4 regions of the Enterobacter sichuanensis genome follow, and region 1 is predicted to be linked to each of the others. Evidence: predicted binding sites of a transcription regulator. Region 1 holds the regulator's gene; each other region holds the start of a gene.
What was found. The regulator CRP, encoded in region 1, controls carbon source genes, mostly activating them, when cyclic AMP is high. The targets are predictions, from matches to a motif close to ATGTGANNNNNNTCACAT.

Region 1 (7,763 bases):
CGGTCAGCCTGCGCCAGCTGAAAAAGGTGCGCCGAATTCGCGAGTTCGACGATCTGATCACCGCCAAAATTCACGGCTTCGCCGATGCGATTGATTACTATCGTCAGTGCAGCGCCATGCCGCTGCTCAGCAAGATCACGCAACCGACGCTGATCATTCATGCCAAAGATGACCCCTTTATGGATCACCACTCGATCCCCGCACAGGAGTTTCTGCCCGACAACGTTCACTATCAGTTGACCGAGCATGGCGGCCACGTCGGGTTTATCGGTGGCACGCTGCGCCGCCCGAAAATGTGGCTTGAGACGCGTATCCCTGACTGGCTAACCCCTTATCTGGACGGTGCAAAATGATTATTCCCTGGCAGGATCTGGCTCCCGAAACGCTCGATAATCTGATTGAAAGCTTTGTATTGCGCGAAGGCACCGATTATGGTGAACATGAACGCTCGCTTGAGCAAAAGGTCAACGATGTAAAGCGCCAGCTGAAAAGCGGCGACGTGGTGCTGGTGTGGTCAGAACTGCATGAGACGGTCAATATCATGCCCCGCAACGCGTTTCACGGCTGATCTTCCACCCTTTTCAGTCAGGGAGTTGTTATGTCTGCCAGACATCCGATTATTGCCGTTACGGGGTCGAGTGGTGCGGGAACCACCACCACCAGCCTCGCCTTTCGCAAGATTTTCGCCCAGCTGAATCTCCGTGCGGCGGAGGTCGAAGGCGACAGCTTTCACCGCTACACGCGTCCGGAGATGGATATGGCCATCCGTAAAGCGCGCGATCTGGGTAAACACATCAGTTACTTCGGCCCGGAGGCCAATGACTTCGGCCTGCTGGAGCAAACCTTTATTGAGTACGGACAGAGCGGCAAAGGGCAGTCCCGCAAGTATCTGCATACCTATGATGAAGCCGTTCCCTGGAATCAGGTGCCGGGCACCTTTACTCCCTGGCAGCCGCTGCCGGAACCTACCGACGTTCTGTTCTACGAAGGATTACACGGCGGCGTGGTTACGCCGCAGCACGACGTGGCGCGCCACGTGGATCTGCTGGTCGGCGTGGTCCCAATCGTCAACCTGGAGTGGATCCAGAAACTGACGCGTGACATGAGCGAGCGCGGCCACTCACGCGAGGCAGTGATGGACTCGGTGGTGCGTTCCATGGAAGATTACATCAACTACCTGACGCCGCAGTTTTCCCGCACCCATATCAACTTCCAGCGCGTGCCGACGGTGGACACCTCCAACCCGTTCGCCGCCAAAAGTATCCCGTCGCTGGATGAGAGCTTTGTGGTGATCCATTTCCGCAATCTCGAAGGCATTGATTATCCGTGGCTGCTGGCGATGCTGCAGGGCTCGTTCATTTCTCACATGAATACATTAGTGGTGCCGGGCGGAAAAATGGGACTGGCAATGGAGCTCATCATGACGCCGCTGGTACAGCGACTGATGGAAGGGAAGCAGATCGCATAATCATATTCCCTCTCCCTGTGGGAGAGGGTTAGGGTGAGGGCATCAACACGCACGATGCCCAATCAATCACGCCTCAATCACTTCATACGAATGGGTGATTTTTACCGCCTTCTCCAGCATTAACGCCACAGAGCAGTACTTCTCCGCCGACAGGTCCACCGCGCGTGATACCGCCGTGTCTTTCAACGCTTTGCCGGTCACAACAAAGTGCAGATTAATATGGGTGAACAGGCGTGGCGCCTCTTCACGACGTTCTGAGGTCAGTTTAACCTCGCAATCTGTCACGTCATGACGGCCTTTCTGCAGAATCGACACCACGTCAATGGCGCTGCATCCCCCTGCCGCCATCAGCACCATCTCCATTGGGCTTGGCGCTTTATCGCCGGAGTTGCCATCCATCAAAATCTGGTGTCCGGAAGCGGACTCGCCCAGGAACGTTAAACCTTCAACCCATTTCACGCGCGCTTGCATATTCTTAAACTCCAACGTTGCATTTTTGGTGACAGATTACGCGTGCGTTACATTTCTCGCAATGGAAGGCGACCTGCATCATGCTGAAGCGAGACACCAGGAGACACGCGGCGAAAGCTATGCTAAAACACTCAGGATGCTACAGTAATACATTGACGTTACACGTGTATGCAGAGGACATCAAACTTTACTGGCTGCGAAACGTTACGGTAGCCGACTTCCCAGGGTATGGGTAAGAATTCGATTGCAACCCCAGAGTCCGGATGCATCTGATGACTCTGGTGACAGCTTATAACAGAGGATAACAGCGCATGGTGCTTGGCAAACCGCAAACAGACCCGACTCTCGAATGGTTCTTGTCTCATTGCCACATTCATAAGTACCCATCGAAGAGCACGCTGATTCACCAGGGTGAAAAAGCGGAAACGTTGTATTACATCGTTAAAGGCTCGGTGGCAGTGCTGATCAAAGATGAAGAAGGGAAAGAGATGATCCTTTCTTATCTGAACCAGGGCGATTTCATCGGTGAACTGGGCCTGTTTGAAGAGGGCCAGGAACGTAGCGCCTGGGTTCGTGCAAAGACAGCATGTGAAGTGGCTGAAATTTCTTACAAGAAATTCCGTCAGCTGATTCAGGTTAACCCTGACATCCTGATGCGTCTTTCTTCCCAGATGGCGCGCCGTCTGCAGGTCACCTCTGAGAAAGTGGGCAACCTCGCCTTCCTGGACGTGACGGGCCGTATTGCACAGACGCTGCTGAACCTGGCGAAACAGCCAGACGCCATGACCCACCCGGACGGCATGCAAATTAAAATTACCCGTCAGGAAATTGGTCAGATCGTCGGTTGCTCCCGTGAAACCGTAGGTCGTATCCTGAAAATGCTGGAAGATCAAAACCTGATCTCCGCCCACGGTAAAACCATCGTGGTTTACGGAACGCGTTAATTCCGCTCAAACGGCGTGTCACCGCAAGGTGTCACGCCGTTTTTGTCTCTACTCCCCATGTGGCGCAGGCTGATCTATCACCCGGAAGTTAACTACGCACTGCGACAAACGCTGGTGTTGTGTCTTCCTGTGGCCGTAGGCCTGCTCCTCGGACATCTTCAGCAAGGTCTGCTCTTTTCTCTGGTGCCCGCCTGCTGCAACATTGCCGGTCTGGACACGCCGCATAAGCGCTTTTTCAAACGACTCATCATTGGCGGTTCACTGTTTGCCGGCTGTAGTCTCGCCGTGCAGCTTCTGCTGGCGCGCGATATTCCGCTGCCGCTGATCCTGACCGTGCTGGCGATGACCCTGGGTGTCACCGCCGAAATCAGCTCGCTGCACGCCCGTCTACTTCCCGCCTCGCTGATTGCGGCCATTTTCACGCTGAGCCTCGCCGGAAATATGCCGGTGTGGGAGCCGCTGCTGATCTACGCGCTGGGGACATTATGGTACGGGCTGTTTAACTGGTTCTGGTTCTGGCTGTGGCGCGAACAACCGCTGCGTGAATCCCTGAGCCTGCTCTATGTGCAGCTGGCGGAGTATTGTGAAGCCAAATACACCCTGCTCACCCAGCATACCGATCCGGAAAGATCGCTGCCCCCGCTGCTGACCCGTCAGCAAAAGATGGTGGATCTGATAAGCCAGTGCTACCAGCAACTGCATATGCTCGCCGCCAACCAGAATCACGAATATAAACGGCTGCTGCGCACTTTCCAGGTGGGGCTGGATCTGCAGGAACATATCTCCGTAAGTCTTCACCACCCGCAAGAGGTGCAAAAACTGGTAGAGCGCAGCCACGCTGAAGCGGTGATCCGCTGGAACGCACAGACCGTCTCCGCGCGCCTGCGGATCCTGGCCGACGATATTCTCTATCACCGCTACCCCACGCGCTTTAACATGGACAAACAGCTCGGCGCGCTGGAGAAAATCGCCCGTCAGCATCCGGATAACCCGGTCGGTCAGTTTGCCGCCTGGCACTTCAGCCGCATCGCCCGCGTGCTGCGTACCCAGCGCCCGCTTTATTCCCGCGATCTGATGGCGGACAAACAAAAACGGCTTCCGCTGTTGCCCGCGCTCAGAAGTTATCTGTCGCTTAAATCGTCCGCCCTGCGCAATGCCGCACGGATTAGCGTCATGCTCAGTGTCGCCAGCCTGATGGGCATGGCGCTGCATCTGCCGAAACCCTACTGGATCTTAATGACCGTGCTGTTTGTCACCCAGAATGGCTACGGCGCCACGCGGGTGCGGATTCTGCACCGGGCCGGCGGAACGATGGCGGGGCTGATTATTGCGGGCGTGACGCTGCACTTCCACGTGCCGGAAGGCTATACCCTGGCAGGAATGTTGGTGATTACGCTGGTGAGCTACCTGATTATTCGTAAAAACTACGGCTGGGCGATGGTGGGTTTTACGGTGACGGCGGTGTATACCCTGCAGTTGCTCACGCTCAATGGCGAACAGTTTATTGTCGCCAGGCTGATTGATACCCTCATCGGCTGTCTGATTGCCTTTGGTGGTATGGTCTGGCTGTGGCCGCAGTGGCAGAGCGGGCTGCTCAGGCAGAACGCCCACGACGCGCTGGAGGCTGACCAGGAGGCTATCCGCCTGATTCTGAGCGATGATCCTCAGCCCTCCCCGCTGGCTTATCAGCGGATGAAGGTCAACCAGGCGCACAACGCCCTGTTCAACTCGCTCAACCAGGCGATGCAGGAGCCCGGCTTTAACTCGCACTATCTTGCGGACATGAAGCTCTGGGTGACGCACAGCCAGTTTATCGTCGAACATATCAACGCCATGACCACGCTCGCGCGTGAACATACCATGCTGACGCCAGACCTGGCGCAACGTTACCTGCAGTCGTGTGAGATTGCTCTGCAGCGCTGTCAGCAGCGTCTGGAGTATGACGCGCCGGGTGAGTCGGGGGATTCAAATATTCTGGAAGCGCCGGAAACGCTCACCCACGGGCCAATGAGTACCCTTGAGCAGCATTTACAGCGCATTCTGGGACATCTGAACACCCTGCACACCATTTCATCGGTGGCATGGCGTCAGCGTCCGCATCACGGGATTTGGTTAACCCGTCGCCTGAAGCGGACGGCGTATTAACCTTTTACGATCTTCGCGACTGCCGCGGCAAAGCGGGTTAAACCGTCTTCAATGTCTTTCTCTTCCACCACCAGCGACGGCGCAAAACGCATCACGTCCGGCCCGGCATTGAGCACCATCACCCCTTCGTGGGCGGCGGCGTGCAGGAAATCGCGTGCGCGGCCTTTGTACTGCGGTTTCAGCTCGGCACCGATCAGCAGCCCCATCCCGCGGATCTCGCTGAACACGTCGTACTGGTCATCAATCTTTTGCAGATGTTTTACGAACAGTTCGCGCTTCGCGCCCACGCCATTGAGAACCTCAGGCGTGTTGATAATATCAAACGCCGCGCCCGCCACAGCGCTCGCCAGCGGATTACCGCCGTAAGTGGAGCCGTGCGACCCCACATGGAACGCGGAGGCAATCTCCTGGGTGGTCAGGACCGCACTCACCGGGAAACCGCCGCCGAGCGCTTTGGCGCTGGTCAGAATATCCGGCGTCACGCCGTAGTGCATATAGGCAAACAGGGAGCCGGTACGCCCCATCCCGCACTGCACTTCATCAAATACCAGCAGCGCCTGGTGCTCGTCGCAAAGCGCGCGCAGCCCTTTCAGGAATTCCGGCGTGGCGGCCGTCACGCCACCTTCGCCCTGAATCGGCTCCACCACCACCGCGCAGGTGTGATCGTCAATCACCGCTTTTACCGCATGCAGATCGTTAAACGGCACGTGGACAATGTCAGCCGGTTTCGGACCAAAACCGTCGGAATACTTCGGCTGACCACCAACGGAGACGGTAAAGAAGGAGCGCCCATGGAAGGCGTTGTGGAAAGCGATGATTTTGGTTTTGTATGGGCTGTGGCGCGTGGTGGCATAGTAGCGCGCCAGCTTGAAGGCGGTTTCGTTGGCTTCGGTACCGGAGTTCATAAACAGCACGCGCTCGGCAAACGTGGCATCAATGATCTTGCGGCCAAGACGCAGCGCCGGTTCGTTGGTGAAGACGTTGCTGGTGTGCCACAGGGTTTCGCCCTGGGTTTTCAGCGCCTCGACCAGCGCAGGATGGCAATGACCCAGCGCCGTTACCGCAATCCCGCCCGCGAAATCCACGTACTCTTTACCCTGTTGATCCCAGACTCGGCTGCCTTTTCCCTTTACCGGGATAAACTCAGCCGGTGCATAAATCGGCAGAATCACTTCATCGAATGTCGCGCGGGTAATTGCTGGTTGTTCAGTTGCCATGTCATGCCCATCCATTTTATGTCACATCAATTGTGAAAATATAATCACAAAATATGCATAAAAAATCACAACAAGGCAACAGATATTCAGCGATTGAGGAAATTTGCCAGCAGCGCGTGCCCCTGTTCGCTGAGGATGCTTTCCGGATGGAACTGCACGCCTTCGAGATCCCATTCGCGGTGACGAATCCCCATGATCTCCTGCGTATCGCTCCAGGCGGTCACCTCAAAGCAGTCAGGCAGCGTCGGCGGGTCAATCACCAGCGAATGATAGCGCGTCACGGTCAATGGATTATTGAGCCCCGTAAATACCCCGGTACCCGTGTGCGTGACCGGCGAGGTTTTGCCGTGCATCACTTTCGCCGCACGGACGATGGTGGCCCCAAACGCCTGGGCAATCGCCTGATGACCCAGGCAGACGCCCAGAATGGGCAGCTTGCCGGCATACTGCCGGATAACGTCCAGCGAAATGCCCGATTCCGACGGTGTGCAGGGGCCGGGTGAGATGACGATTTTTCGCGGAGCCAGCGTCTCAATATCGGCAAGGCCAATCTCGTCATTGCGGCGAACAACCACCTCTGCACCCAGTTCACAAAAATACTGGTAAAGGTTCCAGGTGAAGGAATCGTAGTTATCAATCAGCAGAATCATGGCGGCTCCCGAAAAAAATGCCGCCCTATTCTACTCAGATTCCCGCGCTTCACTCACTACTTTGGCAAAGATAGCGTTTAACGCGCTGAGATCGCCCGTTGCGCCGCTCCGGTTAGCCGCCACCCAATCTTCGGGATCGATATCGCGCCAGTCCAGCGCGTAACCCGCATGGATCGCCAGCTGCTCAAAGAAAACACGCTGAGCAATACCGTTACCGCTGGCAAAAGGGTGCAGCATGTTGATTTCACAATAATAATGGCTAATTCGTTCTATAAACGCCGCTTTCTCCAGACCAACCAGATACTTTTCGCTTTCCAGCGCCGCCATCAGTTCGTTGCCCATCTTCTCAATGTACTCGAAATGGCAGAAAGGAATGTCGCCCTTAAAAATATCATCAGTACGCAACTCGCCAGCGTGCTTCAACTCTCTGCGGTACAGATGGCGGTGAATAAGGCACAGATGGGGCAAGCCAGGAGCGGAAGGTCCAAGCTCCAGCGTTTCAATGTGGGGATCGGAAGGACCATGACCTTTTTCAAGGAGACAACTGGCCTGAAAATTGACGTTACGCTGCTGCTCCCAGAGACGGGATTTTTGCTTGTCGGTGAGTTTTTTCACTTAACGCCTCCCTGAATATGTCCGTTTGCCACAAGTATAAGCAGCAAAACGCGCTTTCGCAGGGAGGGCTAACAACACGGGCAAGGATCGCCCGTGTCGAAACAGGTTACGGCAGAACTTTCGCGGAGAGGATCACGACAGGTTTTGACGGCACATTCTGGTACGGGCCAACGTCATGGGTAGGAACCTGAGAAATCTTGTCCGCCACGTCCATCCCTTTCACCACTTTACCGAACACCGCATAACCGAAGTC
Region 2 (7,763 bases), 540 kb from region 1:
CGAGTAAATATCTTCCCCCCTCCCGACGGGAGAGGGAGTTAACATGTGGAGAGATTGTACCCCCTCCCGCGGCGAAGTGTTATAACCCGCGTCAAGCCTTTGGCGGTTCGGTACGGGCAAAGCTCTCGCGGCTAAAAAGCGATTCTGCGAGTTTCACCAGCAACGGACGGTCGACGCACCAGCCAGGGGAGACGCGGCGGAAGTTGAGGTAACCGATGGCGCAGGCGATGGCGATGGTCCCCAGGTTCAGGCTGTCGATGTGGATCTTGCCCTCCCGGATAAGCTGTTCGCACCGGTCCAGGCTGCGGCTGATTTTTTCCCGCTGGCGCAGCAGTTCGTTTTCTGACTGCTGGGCAGCAGGCCGCGCCTGTTCTCGCACGGAGGTGAGCGCCGCATCCATAATGCCGTCGGCCAGGGCTTCAATTTGCTTCACCGCCAGCGCCGCTTTTGGGTCAGCAGGCAGCATGGCCGGCGCAACGCCCAGCAGTTCGATGTACTCGGCAATAATCGGGGAATCGAACCAGTATTCACCCTCGTCCGTCACCAGCGCGGGGACTTTCCCCAGCGGATTGTACTGCGCGACGCCGTTTTCGGCGTTGTAGGGCTGCTCATTGACGAATTCAAATTCAATCCCCTTCTCCAGCAGGAGAATCGAGATTTTTCGCACGAAGGGACTGGTGTAGCTACCGATGAGTTTCATTGCCTGATCCTTGATGCCGGAAAAAAGTCAGTATGGATCAAGCGATGAAAAAAGGGCAGGTCTGCGTGTCGCATTCCTGCCCGGGAGGGATTAGTGATCGAGGTAGAGGTAGTGCATCCAGCTGGTCATACGCAGCAGCACTTTACGCATGACCGAAACGTGGGCGAAGTGGTCCGAATAGACTGCCACCTGGGCATAGATACCGTCCGGCAGGGCATCGACTTCGGCGTTGGGTTCCAGCTCAATCAGCGCCTGTACGCCATCCGTGCCCGGCACCACCGTCAGCGACTGCAGTGCGCCCTGCGCCTGATAGGTTCCTCCCGGCACCACCGGCAGAATACTGGTGAGCTTACCGGAGAACACCTGGCCCGGCAGGGCGTTAAACACCACTTCCGCTTCATCACCCGGCTTCAGACGCAGCAGCGAGTTCTGGCGGAACTGGGCCACGATCTGACGTTTCTGTTCAGGAATAAAGACCATCACCGGACGCAGAGGCAGCGCGGCGGCATAGGTCCCCGGACGGATCAGCACCTGGGTGATATAGCCATTGCTCGGTGCACGCACCACGGTCTGATCCAGGTTGTATTTCGCTTCGGCAAGCTGGGCGCGCAGGGAGGCAATCTGCGACTGTTCGCCGTTCACCATGCTGTCTAACTGGCTTTGGATCTGCACCTGTTCAGCCACGGAGCCTTTTACCAGTGCATCCTGCGCCAGATAGTTCTGCCGCGCGTTGTCGATATCGCTTTCAGAGAATGGATTCACCTTCGCCTGGCTGCCTTTCAGGTAGCGCTGATAATCTTTGTACAGGCGATCGCGCTCAGCGGAAACGCGCGTGGTATTGGCGACAGCTTCCGCCAGCTGCGCTTTCAGATTATCGATGTTGTGCGTCGCGGTCACCAGGTCAGCCTGCAGTCTGTCGACCCGCGCCTGATAACGGCCTGGATCCAGTTTAAATAACACTTCGCCTTTTTTAATTAGCTGGTTATTTTTATCGGTCACTTCGCTAACCACGCCAGTCACCTGCGGCGTAATCGGAATGGAAATAACCGCTTTTTGCGCCGTAAACGTATACGGGTGGTTATAGTTCATGAGCAGAATAAGTCCGGCAACAATAAACACCCCGCCTAATGTAGCGGTGGCAAGCGTCCACTGGTTTACCGGAATACGGAATATTTTAAAGATGGCCCAGGCAAATGCCACGTAGGTCAAAATAATCAACAGATCCATGATTAGCGCTCCAGCGTGTTCTTATCAGCAGTAGGCTCTACTGCGGCCAGCTTTTGTTCGAGTTCCGCCACGCGTTTGGCTAGCGCATCCATGCCCGGGACCTCATCAGCCCTGGTGATGTGGTTTTGCATACCCCAGCCGCGATCTTCGCGGTACAGGGTGGCCCAAATCCACAGGAACGGCCAGATGGCATGAAGCGTAAACAGACTAATCCACCCTGCCGTGTGAATAGCATCGGCATGCGGATGGTTACGCTTTTTGGCCATATTATAAGGGATGTCATGAATGGCGATGATTCCGTAAAAAAGAACCAGAAATACAAAAATCAATACGCCCAGCGCAAAATAGTTGAGAAACATATTCTCCTCACTTAAACAACGTCAACTCATTAAATTAATAAAACAGTACGCAACCTAATTATTTTTTATAAAAACGGTTTTTTGCTCACTATTTCAGAGCCGGGGAGTATGGATTTTTATAATATCTCCTTGCAAGTTTATAAGCGTGTCAAAATATATCCTGAATAATAATAGACTTAACCTTACATTATGAGCGTAACCCACCTTTTAACTTTTCGCCATACCACACATCAAAAGTGGTTTTTTAGCTTTACGTGTCGTGCTGTATCAGCCTGGCACCGAATCGCAAAGCAGAGTTTGCTGGCGATCGCAGCCGGAGAAATCTGCATAAAAATATTTTGTGAAATCAATCACAATCCAGAAACAAACACGCCAAATCAAAATGTGATGCATATCACGAAAAATGGTAGTTTTTGCGTTAATTCTCACCATCGTATTTTTTTTGTCCACTTATTTTGTGATTCAGATCACCCAATTACTGACCACACCCCCTACATTTACGTGACACAAATCACATAAATTTTCACTGTCTGGACAGTTGAACGATTCAGTGCCAGATTTCACAGCATCAGAACAGGGCCCGGCTACCTCTGCCGCCGCACATTAACAATAAACCTCGGGCCACAAGCCTAAGCGTAAACAAAAGAAGGGGTGTTTTATGTCATCCGATTTCAAGATCAAAGTTCAAAGCTTTGGTCGTTTCCTCAGCAACATGGTGATGCCAAATATCGGCGCGTTTATCGCGTGGGGTATCATCACTGCATTGTTTATTCCGACAGGGTGGTTGCCTAACGAGACGCTGGCGAAACTTGTTGGCCCAATGATTACCTACCTGCTGCCACTGCTCATCGGTTTCACCGGTGGTCGTCTGGTGGGTGGTGACCGTGGTGGCGTCGTGGGGGCCATCACCACGATGGGGGTTATCGTCGGCGCGGATATGCCGATGTTCCTCGGGGCGATGATTGCCGGTCCTCTGGGCGGCTGGGCGATTAAGAAATTCGACGTCTGGGTTGATGGTAAGATCAAATCCGGCTTCGAAATGCTGGTGAACAACTTCTCTGCGGGCATCATCGGGATGATCCTCGCGATTCTGGCGTTCCTCGGCATTGGCCCGGCAGTTGAAGTCCTGTCTAAAATTCTGGCGGCTGGCGTTAACTTCATGGTGGCGCACGAGATGCTGCCGCTGGCGTCTATCTTTGTTGAACCGGCGAAAATCCTGTTCCTCAACAACGCCATTAACCACGGTATCTTCTCGCCGCTGGGTATTCAGCAGTCGCACGACCTCGGCAAGTCCATCTTCTTCCTGATTGAAGCCAACCCGGGCCCGGGTATGGGTGTGCTGCTGGCGTACATCTTCTTTGGTCGCGGCAGCGCGAAGCAGTCTGCTGGCGGTGCGGCTATCATCCACTTCCTGGGCGGTATCCACGAAATTTACTTCCCGTACGTGCTGATGAACCCACGTCTGATCCTGGCCGTTATCCTCGGCGGTATGACCGGCGTGTTCACCCTGAGCGTGCTGGGCGGTGGCCTGGTGTCTCCGGCCTCTCCGGGCTCTATCCTGGCGGTGCTGGCAATGACGCCAAAAGGGGCTTACTTCGCAAACATCGCGGCCATCTTTGCCGCCATGGCGGTCTCCTTCGTGGTCTCTTCTATCCTGCTGAAAACCAGCAAAGTGAAAGAAGATGATGACATCGAAGCAGCAACCCGTCGTATGCACGACATGAAAGCCGAATCCAAAGGCGCGACCCCACTGGCCGCGGGCGATGTCTCTAACGACCTGAGCCACGTGCGTAAAATCATCGTGGCCTGTGATGCCGGCATGGGTTCCAGCGCAATGGGTGCAGGCGTGCTGCGTAAGAAAGTGCAGGATGCGGGTCTGACCAACATCTCCGTGACCAACAGCGCCATTAACAGCCTGCCACCGGATGTTGACCTGGTGATCACGCACCGCGACCTGACCGAGCGCGCCATGCGCCAGGTACCGCAGGCTCAGCATATTTCGCTGACCAACTTCCTCGACAGCGGCCTGTACACCAGCCTGACCGAGCGTCTGGTGGCCGCGCAGCGTCATGAAGATAACGAAGTGAAAGTGCGCACCAGCCTGCAGGACAGCTTTGACGAGAGCAATACCCACCTGTTCAAACTGGGTGCGGAGAACATCTTCCTCGGTCGCACTGCGGCAACCAAAGAAGAAGCGATTCGCTTTGCCGGTGAGCAGCTGGTAAAAGGCGGCTACGTTCAGCCTGAATACGTAGACGCGATGCTGGAACGTGAAAAACTGACGCCAACCTACCTGGGCGAATCCATCGCGGTGCCGCACGGTACGGTGGAAGCGAAAGATCGCGTTCTGAAAACCGGCGTCGTATTCTGTCAGTACCCGCAGGGCGTGCGCTTCGGTGAAGAAGAAGACGACATCGCCCGTCTGGTGATTGGTATCGCCGCGCGTAACAACGAGCACATTCAGGTGATTACCAGCCTGACCAACGCGCTGGATGATGAGTCTGTCATTGAGCGTCTGGCCAATACCACCAGCGTGGAAGAAGTGCTGGCTCTGCTGAACAAATAAGTTCTCTTCCCTCTCCCCTCCGGGGAGAGGGCTAGGGTGAGGGGAAAACGTTCCTCACCCCAGCCCTCTCGGGTAAAAACATTGATTAAGGTTAACACTATGAAAGCATTACATTTTGGCGCAGGTAATATCGGTCGTGGCTTTATCGGCAAGCTGCTGGCAGACGCGGGCATTACGCTGACATTCGCCGATGTAAATCAGGTCGTTCTGGATGCCCTGAATGACCGTCATAGCTACCAGGTACATGTGGTGGGTGAAAATGAGCAGGTGGAAACGGTCACTGGCGTCAACGCGGTAAGCAGTATCGGCGACGACGTTATCGACCTTATCGCCAGCGTTGACCTGGTCACCACGGCGGTGGGCCCGGTGGTACTGGAGCGTATCGCCCCTGCGGTGGCAAAAGGCCTGGCAAAACGTAAAGCGCAGGGCATCGACACCCCGCTGAACATCATTGCCTGCGAGAACATGGTGCGCGGCACCACGCAGCTGAAAGGCCACGTGCTCAACGCCGTAGCAGAGGAAGACAAAGCCTGGGTGGAAGCGCACGTCGGGTTTGTGGATTCCGCCGTTGACCGTATCGTCCCGCCGTCAGAATCTGCGACCAACGATCCGCTGGAAGTGACCGTGGAAACCTTCAGCGAGTGGATCGTTGATAAAACCCAGTTTAAAGGCACGCTGCCGACCATTCCGGGAATGGAATTAACCGATAACCTGATGGCATTTGTCGAACGCAAACTCTTCACGCTGAACACCGGGCATGCTATAACCGCCTACCTCGGGAAATTGGCCGGTCATCAGACCATTCGCGACGCGATCCTTGATGAGAAGATCCGTGCGGTGGTGAAAGGGGCAATGGAAGAGAGCGGCGCGGTGCTGATCAAACGCTACGGTTTTGATGCTGAGAAACATGCAGCATACATCCAGAAAATCCTCGGTCGTTTTGAAAACCCGTATCTGAAAGATGACGTTGAGCGCGTAGGCCGCCAGCCGCTGCGTAAACTGAGCGCGGGCGATCGCCTGATTAAGCCGCTGCTGGGCACGCTGGAATACGGCCTGCCGCACGCCAACCTGGTGAAAGGGATTGCCGCCGCGATGCACTATCGCAGCGAGCAGGATCCCCAGGCGATTGAGCTGGCTCAGTTGATTGACGACAAAGGCGCGCAAGCTGCGCTGGCGCAGATTTCCGGTCTGGACGCCAACAGCGACGTGGTTGTGGAGGCGGTTAACGCATACAACGCAACCAAATGATGCACAGTGAGGCGCAGGTCATCCTGCGCCCTGATTACAGATTGTCAGATATGCAGGCAATAATGGAACAAACCCAGGCCTTTGAAAATCGTGTGCTTGAGCGTCTGAATGCTGGCAAAACCGTACGAAGCTTCCTGATTGCCGCCGTCGAGCTATTAACCGAGGCGGTGAATATCCTGGTGCTTCAGGTGTTCCGCAAAGACGACTACGCGGTAAAATATGCTGTAGAACCGTTACTGGACGGCGACGGGCCGCTGGGCGATTTATCCGTGCGTCTGAAGCTGATTTATGGTCTTGGCGTGCTGAACCGACAAGAGTATGAAGATGCGGAGCTGTTGATGGCGCTGCGCGAAGAGCTCAATCATGACGGTAATGAGTACACCTTTACCGATGACGAGATCCTTGGCCCCTTTGGCGAGCTGCATTGCGTCACTGCGCTCCCCCCTGCCCCCCATTTTGACAACAGCGACCCTGAGCTGTACGCGATGCAAAAGTTGCGTTATCAACAGGTTGTCCGTTCCACAATGGTCCTCTCCCTGACTGAGCTGATTTCCCGAATCAGCTTAAAAAAAGCGTTTCAGAAGTAAGCCTGCTCACATTGGTGTATCCTTCCCTGTAAATTCCCCGTTTTCAGAGTTATTTGTCATGAAAGAAGTCGAAAAGAACGAAATTAAACGCCTGAGCGACCGTCTGGATCTGATCCGCCACCAGATGGCTGGTCTCTCGCTGGTCGATTCCGCCGAGAAGTACGCCGAGCTTGAGAAAGAGACCGCAAAGCTGGAAGCGGAGATCGAGCGTTTGCGTGAAGTTAAAGGCCAGAAGCTGAGCAAAGAAGCGCAGAAGCTGATGAACATGCCGCACCGCCGCGCGATCACCAAAAAAGAGCAGGCCGACATGGGCAAGCTGAAGAAAAGCGTCCGTGGTCTGGTGGTGGTCCACCCGATGACCGAGCTTGGCCGCGAAATGGGCCTGAAAGAGATGACGGGTTTTTGTAAGACCGCGTTCTGATATTTAATTTAAATTAAACACAAACCGACCCAATGTATTCACCAGGCGAATATATTGGGTATTTGCCTTAAATATCAGATGACTGCTCACAAGTGTAAATATGTAACAGTAAAATCTGCCGGTTCACAATTCCCTTCCTTAAGAGTAAAGTAGATATTCATTTCTTTCGATCTAACTAATACACACGGCACGCCATTGAAATATAATATATCTTCCTTGGCGTGATGGTATGTCATTGCATTAGGTTATAAATTTTATGAATTCTACTGAGAGCTCAACCTTTCAAAACAGCGCCCTTTCTTTAGAACAAAAACTTGAAAAAGCCAGGGCTGAACTTCTGGATTTAGGGGCAAGGAACCGCTTACTCAACATTCCGCGATCAAAGAATACACGCTTCCTGGAAGTGATTGATGAGCGTTCTGAACAGGTCTATAACCTTCTGTTTAATGAAAAAAAGACGTTCACTTTTTTGCATGGTAAATCAGGAAAAGAAGACGATCTGGAGACTGAAGATAGCCCTTCTGAAGAAAAAGCTTTTATTTATCAATTCGATGAATCAGACACAGAAATAAAATCGCAACATCTTGATACTAAACTGCAGACTCGTTTAACACCTAAAGGATTGCAGACTCGATTACTCGATTTGTACCACGAC
Region 3 (7,763 bases), 190 kb from region 1:
ACATACTCCACATTCCCCACCACGCCGATGTTACGCAGCTTCTCGCGTCCCATTTTCAGCATGGAGTCATTGATGTCGGCCAGAACAACACGCCCGGTTTCGCCCACCAGACGGGAGAATTTCGCGGTTAAATCGCCCGTACCGCCGGCGAGATCCAGCACCGTTTGTCCACGACGCACACCGCTACAGTCAATGGTGAAGCGCTTCCACAAGCGATGAATGCCGAATGACATCAGGTCATTCATCACATCGTACTTCGCCGCCACGGAATGAAATACGTGGGCCACCATGTCAGCTTTCTGCGCTTTGGCGACAGTCTGAAAGCCAAAGTGCGTTGTGTCTTGTGAATCGTCAACCATCTCAGAGCCTGCTTATCAGTAAAATGTCCGTGAAGTGTAACAGATTGGGCGCGATTGCCCTACGTTTCAACCACCCCGAAAGAAACGCGCTGGCTGCGCGTCGGGTGAGTGTGTCGCTGCTAACGTGTTGTCTTCACTGCGTGTCTTTTGTTCATCCGCCCCTTCGCGCAGGCGAAACTCTTCGTCCTGCGCGGTAGCCTGTTCAACCAATTCCGGATTAATCTCGCGTTTCACCTCCACCCCAAGGCCGCGGAAGGCTTCGGCCTGCGCCAGCAGATTGCCTCGCCCGGAGGCGAGTTTTTTCATCGCCTGGCGGTAGTTATCCTGCGCGCGGTCCAGGCTCTGCCCGACCGAAGACATATCGTCCACGAAGAGGCGCATTTTGTCGTACAGCTTGCTGGCGCGATCGGCAATCTGCTGCGCATTGCGGCTCTGGTGCTCATACCGCCACAGGTTAGCAATGGTGCGTAAGGCCACCAGCAGCGTGGTGGGGCTGACCAGCATAATGTTATTTTTGAGCGCTTCGGTGATCAGTTCCGGCTGTCTGTCGAGCGCCAGCAGAAACGCGGGCTCTACCGGGATAAACATCAGGACATAGTCCAGTGAGCGCAGGCCGGGCAACTGCTGGTAGTCTTTTCTGCCAAGCAGGCGAATGTGATTACGCAGGGAAGCAATGTGCTCCTGCAGGGCAGACTCGCGCGTGTAGTCATCCTCCGCATTGAAGTAACGCTCATACGCCACCAGCGTCATTTTGGCGTCAATTACCACATCTTTACCCTGCGGCAGTCGTACGATGACATCCGGCTGCATGCGCGAGCGGGCATCGTTTTCGATACTCACCTGCGTTTCGTATTCATACCCTTCCCGCAGGCCCGAGGCTTCCAGGACCCGGGTCAGCACCACTTCTCCCCAGTTGCCCTGGGTTTTGTTATCCCCTTTAAGCGCACGGGTGAGGTTGACCGCTTCCTGCGCCATTTGCGCATTCAGTTGCTGAAGATTGCGGATCTCATGCGCCAGCGTGTGCCGCTCGCGAGCCTCCTGACCAAAGCTGTCCTGCACCTGGCGGCGAAAACCGTCCAGCTGTTCGCGCAGGGGCGTCAGCAGGCTGTTCAGGCTCTGGCGGTTCTGTTCATCAACGCGGCGGTTGCTGTGCTCGAAAATACGGTTAGCGAGGTTCTCAAACTGTTCGCTGAGGCGCTGCTCGCTGTTGAGCATCTGGCGAATTTTGTCTTCCGCATGCAGTTGCGTGGATTCCAGACGGGTGGTCACTTCGCGGAGATCGGCCTCCAGCGAGGTGTTGATATCACGCAGGTTGCGCAGCTCGTTGTTGAGTAACTCGCACTCCTCTCGCCAGTGGTCACTCAGCGCAATCTGCTGCTTTGCCGCACTTAATTGAGCGACTATCTCTTCACGCTCTGCCAGCTGATCGGCCTTCTGCTGCGCATGCTGATAGCTGGAAATAAGCCAGCCTATCGCCACGCCCGCCAGCGCAATCACCGCATAAATCAGGACTGAGATATCCACAATGCCCCCTGCATCAACGTATTACCCGCACAAAATAAGATTGTGCTGTATAAACGTCCAGTTTGAAAGGGTTTTCCTGCGAGGCGCTACGCAAAAAAATAAAGGCCGAACGTGTCGGCCTTTGATTTCGAAAGGAGAGGATTAGATCAGGCGACGCGCGGCTTCAACCACGATTTTCACCGCATGGCTTTCGGTCTGCTTCATGGTTTCAGCGTTCGGGATCTCCTGCTGGGTACGGTTGACGATAACGCCCGCCACCATACCGGCACGCAGACCCTGGCTTGCACACATGGTCAGCAGCGTTGCGGATTCCATTTCGTAGTTCATCACGCCCATGGACTGCCACTCTTCCATTGAGCCTTTGAAGCGGCTTACCACGCGGCCAGAGAAGGTGTCGTAACGCTCCTGGCCTGGGTAGAAGGTATCGGAAGAGGCGGTTACGCCCACATGCGTGGTGGCGCCCACAGATTTCGCGGCCTCAACCAGCGCAGTAGTACATTCGAAGTCGGCCACTGCCGGGAACTCCATTGGCGCAAAGTGCAGGCTTGCGCCGTCCAGGCGCACGGATGCTGTCGTGACCAGCACGTCGCCGACGTTGATATGCGGCTGAATAGCGCCAGTGGTACCGATACGCAGGAAAGTACGAATGCCCAGCTGCGCCAGCTCTTCAACGGCAATAGAAGTAGACGGGCCACCGATACCGGTAGAACAGACGATCACGGCTTTACCATCCAGCTCTGCACGCCAGGTGGTGAATTCACGATGGGCTGCCAGCTTAACCGGCTTATCCATCAGCGCGGCGATCTTTTCCACACGCTCAGGATCGCCCGGGACGATCGCGAGCGTAGCCCCTTGTAAATCGTTTTTGGTGAGGCCGAGATGAAAAACATCAGACTTAGACATAGGTGACTCCTCTGTGGGTCGGTTAGTCAGAAGAAGTAAAACGGTACTTTACAGAAGCAATACGCATAATTTCGTGACGCAACTCACCATGACCGAAAATGATTGCAGTTAATTTCCATAAAATAGTGATTTACATCACATTAACAAGTTATATCGTTGGGCGCTGCACAAAAGATAGACCGTTTAAGGCACTGTGAGTTGTTAACCTGGTGTCTATATTTACCTTTGCGCTAACTCATTGGTACGGAGAATGCCATGACTGAAAAAACCGGTTTTGCACCTGCTGCGGCCCCGCATGCCTCAACCATCGTCTCAACGTCTGAAGAGGCCATCACGGCGGGTGAGACCTCTATTCCCTCGCAGGGAGAGAATATGCCTGCTTACCACGCACGCCCAAAATCAGCAGATGGCCCGCTGCCCATCGTGATCGTGGTTCAGGAAATTTTCGGCGTTCATGAACATATTCGCGACCTCTGCCGCCGACTGGCGCTGGAGGGTTACCTGGCCGTTGCGCCTGAACTCTACTTCCGGCAGGGCGATCCCGACGACTACAGCGACATCCCCACATTGCTCAGCAATCTGGTGAGCAAAGTCCCGGACGCGCAGGTCATGGCCGATCTCGACCACGTTGCCAGCTGGGCGGCGCGCAACGGGGGCGATCCGCACCGGCTGCTGGTCACCGGTTTCTGCTGGGGTGGACGCATCAGCTGGCTGTATGCCGCGCATAACCCGCAGCTGAAAGCTGCTGTCGCCTGGTACGGCAAACTGGTGGGCGAAAAAACGCTGAATTCACCGAAACATCCCGTGGATATCGCCACGGAGCTGAATGCCCCCGTATTAGGGCTGTATGGCGGTCAGGACACCGGTATCTCCCTTGATTCGGTAGAGACCATGCGCCATGCGCTCCGTGCGGCCAATGCGAAGGCCGAAATTGTGGTCTATCCGGATGCCGGACATGCCTTTAACGCTGATTATCGCCCGAGCTATCACGCGGAATCGGCTAAGGATGGATGGCAGCGGATGCTTACATGGTTCCGTCAGTACGGTGGTAAAAAAGGGTAAGCCTTTCCCATTGTCATGACGCATAAGGAGTGCGTGTTATGGAGCAATCCCTCTCGTTTCCACGCGGTTTTCTCTGGGGCGGCGCCATTGCCGCCAACCAGGCTGAAGGGGCATGGAACGTGGACGGCAAAGGGCCGTCCGTGGCAGACGCCGTCGCCTGGAAACCCAACCTGTCCGTGAAAGATTACAGGGGTCATATGTCCCTGACGGACGAGAACATTCGTGATGCGTTTGAAGGCAACCATGACGCGCGCTACCCGAAGCGCCGCGGCATCGATTTTTATCACCACTATAAAGACGACATCGCCCTGTTTGCTGAGATGGGTTTTAAGGTGCTGCGCGTCTCCATTGCCTGGTCGCGCATTTTCCCGACCGGAGAGGACGCTACGCCCAACGAGGCCGGGCTGCAGTTTTATGAAGAGTTGTTCCGCGAGCTGCGTCGTCATCACATCGAGCCGCTGGTCACCCTCTCCCACTATGAAATGCCGCTGGCGCTGAGCGAAAAATATAACGGCTGGGTACATCGCAACGTGGTGGATGCCTTTGTCCGCTTCTGCAATGTTTGTTTCGACCGCTATAAAGATCTGGTGCGTTACTGGCTGACCTTTAACGAAATAGACAGTATTCACCGTCATCCGTTTACCACGGCGGGTATTCGCGAAGAGAAGAGCGCACCGGGTCAGGCAAAGCAGGATATTTACCAGGGGCTACATCATCAGTTTGTCGCCTCAGCACTGGTGACGCGCGACTGCCACGCCAAAATTCCCGGCAGCAAGGTCGGTTGCATGCTGACAAAACTGACCACCTATCCGCACAGTTGCCGCCCGGAAGACGTTGAAGCTACGCTGAAGAAAAACCTGGAGAACTATTTTTATGCCGACGTGCAGGTATTTGGCGACTACCCGCCGCTGATCCTGCGCGATCTGGAAAGACAAAATATCCATATTGAAATGCACCCTGACGATCGGCGTATTTTAAAGGAGCATACCGTCGATTTCGTCTCCTTCAGCTACTACATGTCGATGACCGAATCCACTCAGCCGGACGCTGAACGCATTCCCGGCAATACCGTGCTCGGCGTGAAAAACCCCTATCTACCTGCGTCGGAATGGGGCTGGCAGATTGATCCCCTTGGGCTGAAAATCTCGCTGCTGGAGCTGTATGACCGTTACCGGAAACCGCTGTTTATCGTTGAAAACGGTCTGGGCGCGAAGGATGTGGTCGAAAACGGCAAGATCCATGATAGCTACCGCATCGACTATTTCCGCGCCCACTTTGAACAAACGCTGGCGGCGATTAATGAAGGGGTGGAGATAATGGGGTTCACCACATGGGGGTGTATCGACATTATTAGCGCAGGCACCTCGCAGATGTCGAAGCGCTATGGCTTTATCTATGTCGATCAGGACGATGAAGGCAACGGCACGTTAAAACGGCTGAAAAAAGACTCCTTCTGGTGGTACCAAAAAGTGATTGCCAGTAACGGCGCAGACCTGAGCTAAGTATGCGCAGGCCGGGCAGACGCCCGGCCATCGCGCGTCGCGGCTACGCCTGACGCAAATTCTGTGCCGCCTTCACCATATTCGCCAGCGCCGCGCGGGTTTCCGGCCAGCCGCGGGTTTTCAGGCCGCAGTCCGGGTTTACCCACAGGCGCTCAGCCGGAATGCGCTGGGCGGCTTTCTTCAGCAGGGCTTCGATCCACTCCACGCTCGGCACGTTCGGGGAGTGGATGTCGTACACGCCCGGTCCGATTTCGTTCGGGTAGTCGAACTCTTCAAACGACTCCAGCAGTTCCATATCTGAACGCGAGGTCTCGATGGTGATCACGTCAGCGTCCAGCGCGGCGATCGAATCCATGATGTCGTTAAATTCGCAGTAACACATGTGGGTGTGGATCTGGGTGTCGTCCTTCGCCACCGCGGCGTTGATGCGAAACGCCTCCACGCCCCACTTCAGGTAGGCCTCCCAGTCGCTGCGGCGCAGCGGCAGACCTTCACGCAGGGCCGGTTCGTCAATCTGGATGATGCCAATGCCTGCGGCTTCGAGATCCGCCACTTCATCACGCAGCGCCAGCGCGATTTGCTTCGCGATGGTTTCACGGGACACATCTTCACGCGGGAAGGACCAGCAAAGAATGGTCACCGGGCCGGTCAACATTCCTTTCACGGGCTTGTCGGTCAGGGACTGGGCGTATTTCGCCCACTCCACGGTGATGGGTTCCGGGCGGCTGATATCACCGATGACCACCGGCGGCTTCACGCAGCGGGAGCCGTAGCTCTGCACCCAGCCATTCTGGGTGAACACGAAACCGTCCAGATGCTCACCGAAGTATTCCACCATGTCGTTACGCTCGGCCTCCCCGTGCACCAGCACGTCCAGACCTAAGCGCTCCTGCTCTACAATCGCCTGTTTGATGTGTTCGGCGATACCGGTACGGTAGTGATTCGCGTCCAGGTTGCCTTTTTTGAAGTCCAGGCGCAGGCCGCGGATCTCGGTGGTTTGCGGGAAGGAACCAATCGTGGTGGTCGGCCACGCAGGCAGGTTGAAGCGCGCGCGCTGCGCTTCGGCACGCACCTCATACGGGCTCTGACGCTGGCTGTCCTGGGCGGTGATGGCCGCCAGACGTTTCTCCACAGCCGGGTTGTGAACACGAGCCGAGTGACGGCGCGCCTGGATGGGTGCGCTCCATTCACTAATCGCCGCCGTGTCGCCGCTGTTCAGGGCGTCACGCAGCAGGGCCAGCTCCTCACACTTTTGCAGGGCAAAGGCGAACCAGCTCTTCACTTCCGCATCCAGACGGGTTTCTACGCTGAGATCAATCGGGCTGTGCAGCAGGGAGCAGGAAGAGGCGATCCACAGTTCACGTTTGTCTGCGATGTCTTCAATCTGCGCATATTTCTCCGTCAGATCGGCGCGCCAGACGTTACGCCCGTTCACGAGGCCGGCAGAGAGTAGCCAGTCCGCTGGCAGCCGTTTGTGCAGCTCTGCCACATCATCGTTACCGTGTACGAGGTCGACGTGCAGACCCTGCACCGGCAGCGCGGTAATCGTCTTCAGGTTTGGCGTCACGCCTTCGAAATAGGTGGTCAGCAGGAGCTTCACCTGCCCCGCAAGCGCGTCATATGCCGGTTTGAAGGCAGAGAGCCATGCCTGCGGCAGCTCCAGCACCAGCGCAGGTTCGTCGATCTGCACCCACTGAATGCCGCGCTTGCCCAGCTCAATCAGGACCTGTTTGTAGACCGGCAGAATATCGTTAAGCAGGCTCAGACGATCGAACTGCTCCCCTTTCACTTTACCCAGCCACAGGTAGGTTACCGGCCCCAGCAATACGGGCTTCACCTGGTGACCCAACGCCAGCGCTTCGTCCACTTCATCAAGAAGCTGCGTCCAGGTCAGTTTGAACTGCTGACCTTTTACGAACTCCGGCACCATATAGTGATAGTTGGTGTTAAACCACTTGGTCATTTCCGCCGCTGCCGCTGGCTCACCCGTTGGCGCACGGCCACGGCCGATGCGGAACAGGGTATCGATATCTACCGATCCATCGCTGTTCTGATGACGAGCCGGCACGTTGCCAAGCAGCAGGCTGGTCGTCAGAACATGGTCGTACCAGGCGAAATCGCCCACCGGCAGCAGGTCAATGCCCGCCTGTTTTTGCTGATCCCAGTGACGGGCGCGCAGCTCGCGTCCCACTGCCAGCAGCTCTTCACGGGTGGCGTTTCCCGCCCAGTAGCTTTCTTGCGCTTTTTTCAGCTCGCGACGCAGGCCAACGCGAGGGAAACCGAGAGTGTGATTGCGGATAGTCATGTGTTCTTCCTCTAATTAATTGTAAATCCTTTGGATTTTGAATTCAGGGAAGGCGGCAAGTTTGCTCATCCCCGGGAGCTTACATGAGTAAGTGACCGGGGTGAGTAA
Region 4 (7,763 bases), 2.0 Mb from region 1:
ACGTCTTCCCCTTCAAGGATGACTTCCAGGTTGCCATCGGTCGACACGAAACGCACATCCAGATGCGCCGCCAACGGAACCAGCGCCTCTTCAGAGGCTACATCCACATGATGATGCAGTGCAGCCAGCGCCAGCACGCGATAGATTGCTCCCGAATCTAAAAGATGCCATTGCAATGCTTCCGCCATCGCTTTGCACAGCGTACCTTTCCCTGCGCCACTAGGCCCATCAATGGTGATTACCGGGGCAACTGCCGTCATCTTTTTCTCCTTAAATAAGGCATACCGTTTACATAAACGCCGCGCATTATACGCGCCAACGTGCGCAACTGTTACCTTTGCGTGCAAATTAGGGAATTAATGAAGCAGAGTGTAGAAGAAATGCGCGTGAATGAACGTCAGGAAGCGTAAGCAAATGCCGCATCGGGCGATGCGGCACGCTGTTATCAGGCCAGCGTACTGATGCGGGCCAGCTGCTCGAAGTAGTCCGGGAAGGTTTTCGCCGTACATTTTGGATCGAGGATGGTCACCGCGGTATCGGACAGCGCCACCAGCGAGAAGCACATCGCCATACGGTGATCGTTGTAGGTCCCAATTTCCGCGAACTGCAGTTTTGCCGGAGGTGTAACGCGAATGTAGTCTTCGCCCTCTTCCACTTCAGCTCCCACCTTACGCAACTCGGTGGCCATTGCGAACAGACGATCGGTCTCTTTCACGCGCCAGTTGTAGATGTTACGCAGCGTGGTGGTGCCTTTTGCAAACAGCGCCGCCGTGGCGATGGTCATCGCCGCATCCGGGATATGGTTCATGTCCATATCAATGGCCTTCAATTCACCGTGTGTACAGGAGATGAAATCATCGCCCCAGGTGACAATGGCGCCCATTTTCTCCAGTACGTCAGCAAAACGAATATCGCCCTGCACGCTGTTACGGCCAATGCCGGTCACTTTCACCGTGCCGCCTTTAATCGCCCCGGCAGCCAGGAAATACGAAGCGGAAGAGGCATCCCCTTCCACCAGGTAATGGCCCGGAGACTGATATTGCTGGGCGCCGCGAACGACAAAACGCTGATAAGCCTGGTTTTCAACCTCTACACCGAAGGTCTTCATCAGATGCAGCGTAATATCAATGTACGGTTTGGAAACCAGATCGCCCTTAATAGTGATTACGGTATCCTGCGGTGCCAGCGGTGCGGTCATCAGCAGCGCCGTCAGGAACTGGCTGGATACGCTACCGTCAACCTCGACGTTACCGCCGGTAAAGCCCCCGCGCAGACGCAGGGGTGGATAATTCTCTTGCTCCAGATACTCAATCTGCGCGCCGCCCTGACGAAGGGCATCCACCAGATGGCCGATCGGGCGCTCTTTCATGCGCGGCTCGCCTGTCAGGACAATGTTGTTGCTGCCCAGACACAGCGCTGCCGCCAGCGGACGCATTGCGGTCCCCGCGTTACCCAGAAACAGTTCAAGCTCATCAGCCGAGCGTAGCGCGCCGCCGTTCCCCGTCACTTCGCAGCGGGTACGGTCGTCAGACAGCGTGTAATGAACTCCCAACGCTTTCAACGCATTGAGCATATGGCGCACGTCATCGCTGTCCAGCAGGTTCGTGAGGACGGTGGTGCCGTTTGCCAGAGCTGCCAGCAGCAGAGCGCGGTTCGAGACACTTTTTGAACCAGGCAGATTGATGGTGCCATCTACCCGCGCGATAGGTTGTAACGTCAGGGATTCCATGAAACTTATCTCAACTCAACATAATAAAAACCCCGCAGCAGGGCTACGGGGGTGAAAACAGCGCAATTAACCGTGGCGACGTTCGAAGTCAATCATGAAATCGGTCAGCGCTTTAACGCCTTCCAGCGGCATGGCGTTATAGATGGAGGCACGCATGCCGCCCACCACTCGGTGGCCTTTCAGCGCGTGCAGACCTGCCGCGAAGGACTCTTCCAGGAAGACTTTATCCAGGTTGCTGTCCGCCAGCTGGAACGGCACGTTCATGCGCGAACGGTTGGCTTTCGCCACATCGTTACGATAGAAATCGCTCTTATCAATCACGCCGTACAGCAGCTCGGCTTTCTGCTGATTAACCTTGTCCATCTGCGCCACACCGCCGTTTTGCTTCAGCCATTTGAAGACCAGCCCGGACAGGTACCAGGCAAACGTCGGCGGGGTGTTGAACATGGAGTCGTTATCGTTCAGCACGGTGTAATCGAGAATCGACGGGCAGGATTTATGCGCTTTACCCAGCAGGTCTTCGCGCACGATGACGATAGTCAGACCAGCAGGGCCGATATTTTTCTGCGCGCCCGCATAAATTACACCGTAGCGACTGACGTCAATTGGCGCAGAAAGAATGGTGGAGGAGAAATCTGCGGCAACCACTACGTCTTTGCCGAAGTTCGGGGTCTCGTCGATGGCGATACCGTCGATGGTTTCGTTCGGGCAGTAGTGAAGATACGCAGCGTTGTCAGAGAGTTGCCACTCGCTCATGGGCTTCACGGCGCGCAGACCGTCAACGGTCACTTTGGCGTCGATAACATTCGGCGTGCAGTACTTGTGCGCTTCTTTCACCGCACTGGCCGCCCAGTAGCCCGCATCAACGTAGTCTGCCGTCGTTTTATCACCAAGGATGTTCAGCGGCACGCCAGCAAACTGGCCGCGTCCGCCGCCATGGCAGAACAATACTTTGTAGTTCGAGGGAATATTCAGCAGATCGCGAAAATCCTTTTCTGCCTCTTCCGCCACCTGAATAAACTCTTTACCCCGGTGGCTGATTTCCATCACCGACGTCCCCAGACCGTTCCAGTCACAAAGTTCCTGTTGAGCCTGTTTAAGCACGTCTGCCGGTAACATTGCCGGACCTGAACTGAAATTAAAGACTTGAGCCATTTCCCCTCACCACGCTAAAAGCCATAAGTTATAACTGTGGATATCGGTTTTATCATTCAGTGACACGCGCCGCAATGTCTAAAACTTATGACCGGTGAAATGTGCCCCGCGTCACACAAAACAATCTGCCGCCTCGCTATCGCAAAACCGACAAAATGGCTGTCAGGTGATCCGTTTAGCCCGGCTAACCTTCGTCCATTCCGGATTTGCACAGCGAGGGCATAATTGACGATCGCCAGGCTTCATGGCCACAACATGGCTACATCTTACGCAAGCGTAATCGCCTGCTTCGGGGACCGTCCTGAAACGCTCGATCAGCATATCCGGCAAAATACAGAGACCGGGCTTTACGTCCTCATCAGCGTAGTAATAGACGCTGATCTGCCCGTTAGTTTCCATTATCGCCAGACGCACCTGCCCGAGCTGTTCCACGCTGTTCAGGCGCAGCTCCATAAAGAACTCAAACTCGGTCATATTGGCGCTCTGGACATTTTCCCAGGCCAGCTGACCGTCCTCGACGATCACGACCGGCTTTCCTTCAAGCAGATCCTCCAGCTTTTCGCTTTTCGACATCAGCCACATCACCAGGCGATAGAGGAGCGCCAGTGAGACAAAAACGATAAACACCGGCACCATCGGCACATCATCATAAAAAGCGACATCCCCCGCCGCTGAACCCAGCGTCAGGATGATCAATACTTCAAAAAGCGACATCTGCCGCACGCCGCGACGACCGGTGATTTTAAGAAACAGGAAGACCAGAACGAAGGTATACAGACTACGCAGCGCCACTTCGCCTAAAAATTCAGGAGGGACTTTATCAAACGCCATCCGCTGGAGATCGAATGCTTTCATTTTTCTATGCCTTAACAGTGAGTTACTGACAGTAAGCATAGCCCAGTCTTTTATTTTCGCCGGAGATAGCACCTGTCACGCAAAACCCGTATCATTGCGCGCTTTACGTACGATAAAAGTGAACGCCATGACTCAAACGTTTATCCCCGGCAAAGACGCCGCCCTGGAAGATTCCATCGCTCGCTTCCAGCAGAAACTGACCGACCTGGGTTTTAACATCGAAGAAGCCTCCTGGCTCAATCCGGTGCCGCATGTCTGGTCCGTACATATTCGCGATAAAGACTGTGCCCTGTGCTTTACCAACGGTAAAGGCGCGACAAAAAAAGCGGCACTGGCCTCTGCGCTGGGTGAGTATTTTGAGCGTCTGTCCACCAACTACTTCTTCGCCGATTTCTGGCTGGGTGAAACCATCGCTAACGGCCCGTTCGTTCACTACCCGAATGAAAAATGGTTCCCGCTGACCGAAGATGACGAACTGCCGGAAGGTATCCTGGATACGCGTCTGCGTGCGTTTTACGATCCCGAAAACGAACTGACCGCCAGCATGCTGATCGATCTGCAGTCCGGTAACGAAGATCGCGGTATTTGCGCCCTGCCATTCACTCGTCAGTCGGATGAACAGACCGTCTATATCCCGATGAACATCGTCGGCAACCTGTACGTGTCTAACGGCATGTCCGCCGGTAATACCCGCAATGAAGCGCGCGTGCAGGGTCTGTCTGAAGTCTTCGAACGCCACATTAAAAACCGCATTATTGCCGAATCCATCAGCCTGCCTGAAATTCCGGCAGACGTGCTGGCGCGTTATCCGGGCGTGGTGGAATCCATCGCCAAACTGGAAGCCGAAGGTTTCCCAATCTTTGCGTATGACGGCTCGCTGGGCGGTAAATACCCGGTTATCTGCGTTGTGCTGTTTAACCCGACAAATGGCACCTGCTTCGCCTCCTTCGGCGCACATCCGGACTTCGGCGTAGCGCTGGAACGTACCGTGACCGAACTGCTGCAGGGCCGTAGCCTGAAAGACCTCGACGTGTTTACGCCGCCAACGTTCGACGATGAAGAAGTGGCTGAGCATACCAATCTGGAAACCCACTTCATCGACTCCAGCGGTTTGATCTCATGGGATCTATTCAAACAGGACGCCGACTATCCTTTCGTGGACTGGAGCTTTGCCGGTACCACGGAAGAAGAGTTCGCCACGCTGATGGCCATCTTCAAATCTGAAGATAAAGAAGTCTACATTGCTGACTACGAGCACCTGGGCGTCTATGCGTGCCGTATTATTGTTCCTGGCATGTCCGACATCTACCCTGCTGAAGATCTGTGGCTGGCGAATAACAGCATGGGCGCGCATCTGCGTGAAACGCTGCTGGCACTGCCGGGCAGCGAATGGGAAAAAGAGGATTATCTGAACCTGATCGCCCAGCTGGACGAGGAAGGCCACGATGACTTCACACGCGTACGCGAGCTGCTCGGTCTGGCCACCGGCAAAGATAACGGCTGGTATACCCTGCGCATCGGCGAGCTGAAAGCGATGCTGGCGCTGGCGGGCGGCGATCTGGATCAGGCCCTGGCCTGGACCGAGTGGACCATGGAGTTTAACCAGTCGGTCTTCTCTGCCGAGCGCACCAACTATTACCGCTGCCTGCAAACCCTCCTGCTTCTCGCGCAGGAAGAGGATCGTGAGCCGCTGCAGTATCTGAATGCTTTTGTGCGCATGTACGGTGCCGAGGCGGTAGAAGCGGCCAGCGCGGCGCTGAGCGGTGAAGAGCCGTTCTACGGTCTGCAGGCTGTTGACAGCGATCTAAAAGCCTTCCCGGCGCATCAGTCGCTGCTGAAGGCCTATGAGAAGCTGCAGAAAGCGAAAGCCGCTTACTGGTCAAAATAAGCGCACATAACATTACCAGCAGTAGGCGTATTCAATCGTCTGGGCTATATTACGGGGCAATTTCATTGCCCCTTTTTTTATTTTCTTCGGCAATGACTGTTGATTGTAATAATAAAGTTAATCATGGGTAAATATAATAATATCTACCCGGACTTAACTGTTACTTTTTATGGCTAATACTCCATATTAATTAACTGTTTCAGAGGTGGCCGAACGAAAAAATTCAACTCTTTTCACAACTTTTAAAATTTATTTTTATACGGATAATCAAACACTTACTCCGCATTTGGTGTAAAACCATACACACTGCGGGCCTATAAGCCAGGCGAGATATGATCTATATCAATTTCTCTTCTATAATGCTTTGTTAGTATCTCGTCGCCGACTTAATAAAGAGAGAGTTAGTGTGAAAGCTGACAACCCTTTTGATCTTTTACTCCCCGCTGCGATGGCAAAAGTCGCCGAAGAAGCGGGTGTCTATAAAGCAACGAAACACCCGATGAAGACGTTCTATCTGGCGATCACGGCTGGTGTGTTCATCTCTATCGCTTTCGTCTTCTACATCACCGCCACCACCGGTACTGCCGGAATGCCTTTTGGCATGGCCAAACTGATTGGCGGCATTTGCTTCTCACTGGGTCTGATTCTTTGCGTCATTTGCGGTGCCGATCTCTTCACCTCAACGGTGCTGATTGTCGTGGCAAAGGCCAGCGGAAGAATTACCTGGGGTCAGCTGGCACGTAACTGGCTTAACGTCTACGTGGGTAACCTGGTTGGCTGTCTGCTCTTTGTTTTGTTGATGTGGCTTTCTGGCGAGTACATGACCGCCAACGGCGGCTGGGGACTGAACGTCCTGCAAACCGCCGACCACAAAATGCACCACACATTTATTGAAGCCGTTGCTCTCGGCATCCTCGCGAACCTGATGGTCTGCCTGGCTGTATGGATGAGCTACTCCGGTCGTAGCCTGATGGACAAAGCCTTAATCATGGTTCTGCCGGTTGCGATGTTTGTTGCCAGCGGCTTTGAGCACAGTATTGCGAATATGTTCATGATCCCAATGGGCATTGTCATCCGCGACTTTGCAAGCCCGGAGTTCTGGACCGCAGTTGGTTCATCCCCGGAAAGTTTCTCTCACCTGACTATTATGAATTTCATTACTGATAACCTGATCCCTGTCACTATCGGGAACATTATCGGTGGGGGTCTGTTAGTTGGGTTGACATACTGGGTCATTTACCTGCGTGGCGACGATCATCATTGATGGTTTTCTCAGGCAGTAAATAAAAAATCCACTTAAGAAGGTAGGTGTTACATGTCCGAGCTTAATGAAAAGTTAGCCACAGCCTGGGAAGGTTTTGCGAAAGGTGACTGGCAGAATGAAGTCAACGTACGTGACTTCATTCAGAAAAACTATACCCCGTATGAAGGTGACGAATCCTTCCTGGCTGGCGCAACTGAAGCGACCACCAAGCTGTGGGACAGCGTAATGGAAGGCGTTAAACTGGAAAACCGCACTCACGCGCCAGTTGATTTTGACACCTCCGTGGCTTCCACCATCACTTCTCACGACGCTGGCTATATCAACAAAGCCCTTGAGAAAATCGTTGGTCTGCAGACTGAAGCACCACTGAAACGCGCAATCATCCCGTTCGGTGGTATTAAAATGGTTGAAGGTTCCTGCAAAGCGTATAACCGCGAGCTGGACCCAATGCTGAAAAAAATCTTCACCGAATACCGCAAAACTCATAACCAGGGCGTATTCGATGTTTACACCAAAGACATTCTGAACTGCCGTAAATCTGGCGTTCTGACTGGTCTGCCAGATGCCTATGGCCGTGGTCGTATCATCGGTGACTACCGTCGCGTTGCGCTGTACGGTATCGACTTCCTGATGAAAGACAAGTACGCGCAGTTTGTTTCCCTGCAGTCCGATCTGGAAAACGGCGTAAACCTGGAAGCGACTATCCGTCTGCGTGAAGAGATTGCTGAACAGCACCGCGCGCTGGGTCAGATCAAAGAAATGGCAGCGAAATACGGCTGCGATATCTCTGGTCCTGCAACCAACGCTCAGGAAGCTATCCAGTGGACCTACTTCGGCTACCTGGCCGCAGTTAAGTCTCAGAACGGTGCCGC

Region 2: a site for CRP is predicted at 2,669-2,686, ahead of C1N69_RS00680 (PTS mannitol transporter subunit IICBA). Genes of this name have one in related genera too.
Region 3: a site for CRP is predicted at 2,910-2,927, ahead of udp (uridine phosphorylase). Genes of this name have one in related genera too.
Region 4: a site for CRP is predicted at 5,958-5,975, ahead of focA (formate transporter FocA). Genes of this name have one in related genera too.

Annotation. Positions count from the first base shown of each region.
Region 1 covers NZ_CP027986.1:4,308,482-4,316,244, forward strand. The annotation lists gene C1N69_RS20955 (hydrolase) at 1-353, shown strand, start outside; gene C1N69_RS20960 (YheU family protein) at 350-568, shown strand; gene C1N69_RS20965 (phosphoribulokinase) at 599-1,468, shown strand; gene C1N69_RS20970 (OsmC family protein) at 1,535-1,939, opposite strand; gene crp (cAMP-activated global transcriptional regulator CRP) at 2,251-2,883, shown strand; gene C1N69_RS20980 (YccS/YhfK family putative transporter) at 2,941-5,028, shown strand; gene argD (bifunctional acetylornithine/succinyldiaminopimelate transaminase) at 5,025-6,245, opposite strand; gene pabA (aminodeoxychorismate synthase component 2) at 6,332-6,895, opposite strand; gene C1N69_RS20995 (putative adenosine monophosphate-protein transferase Fic) at 6,926-7,510, opposite strand; gene ppiA (peptidylprolyl isomerase A) at 7,617-7,763, opposite strand, start outside.
Region 2 covers NZ_CP027986.1:136,717-144,479, reverse strand. The annotation lists gene C1N69_RS00695 (glutathione S-transferase) at 92-700, opposite strand; gene C1N69_RS00690 (HlyD family secretion protein) at 791-1,927, opposite strand; gene C1N69_RS00685 (DUF3302 domain-containing protein) at 1,930-2,286, opposite strand; gene C1N69_RS00680 (PTS mannitol transporter subunit IICBA) at 2,945-4,852, shown strand; gene mtlD (mannitol-1-phosphate 5-dehydrogenase) at 4,952-6,100, shown strand; gene mtlR (mannitol operon repressor MtlR) at 6,097-6,687, shown strand; gene C1N69_RS00665 (YibL family ribosome-associated protein) at 6,746-7,108, shown strand; gene C1N69_RS00660 (DUF3320 domain-containing protein) at 7,365-7,763, shown strand, end outside.
Region 3 covers NZ_CP027986.1:4,495,597-4,503,359, forward strand. The annotation lists gene ubiE (bifunctional demethylmenaquinone methyltransferase/2-methoxy-6-polyprenyl-1,4-benzoquinol methylase UbiE) at 1-359, opposite strand, end outside; gene rmuC (DNA recombination protein RmuC) at 426-1,883, opposite strand; gene udp (uridine phosphorylase) at 2,025-2,786, opposite strand; gene C1N69_RS21730 (dienelactone hydrolase family protein) at 3,042-3,848, shown strand; gene C1N69_RS21735 (glycoside hydrolase family 1 protein) at 3,887-5,350, shown strand; gene metE (5-methyltetrahydropteroyltriglutamate--homocysteine S-methyltransferase) at 5,394-7,655, opposite strand.
Region 4 covers NZ_CP027986.1:1,571,831-1,579,593, reverse strand. The annotation lists gene cmk ((d)CMP kinase) at 1-260, opposite strand, end outside; gene aroA (3-phosphoshikimate 1-carboxyvinyltransferase) at 446-1,729, opposite strand; gene serC (3-phosphoserine/phosphohydroxythreonine transaminase) at 1,796-2,884, opposite strand; gene C1N69_RS07420 (DUF421 domain-containing protein) at 3,047-3,739, opposite strand; gene ycaO (30S ribosomal protein S12 methylthiotransferase accessory factor YcaO) at 3,867-5,627, shown strand; gene focA (formate transporter FocA) at 6,034-6,891, shown strand; gene pflB (formate C-acetyltransferase) at 6,943-7,763, shown strand, end outside.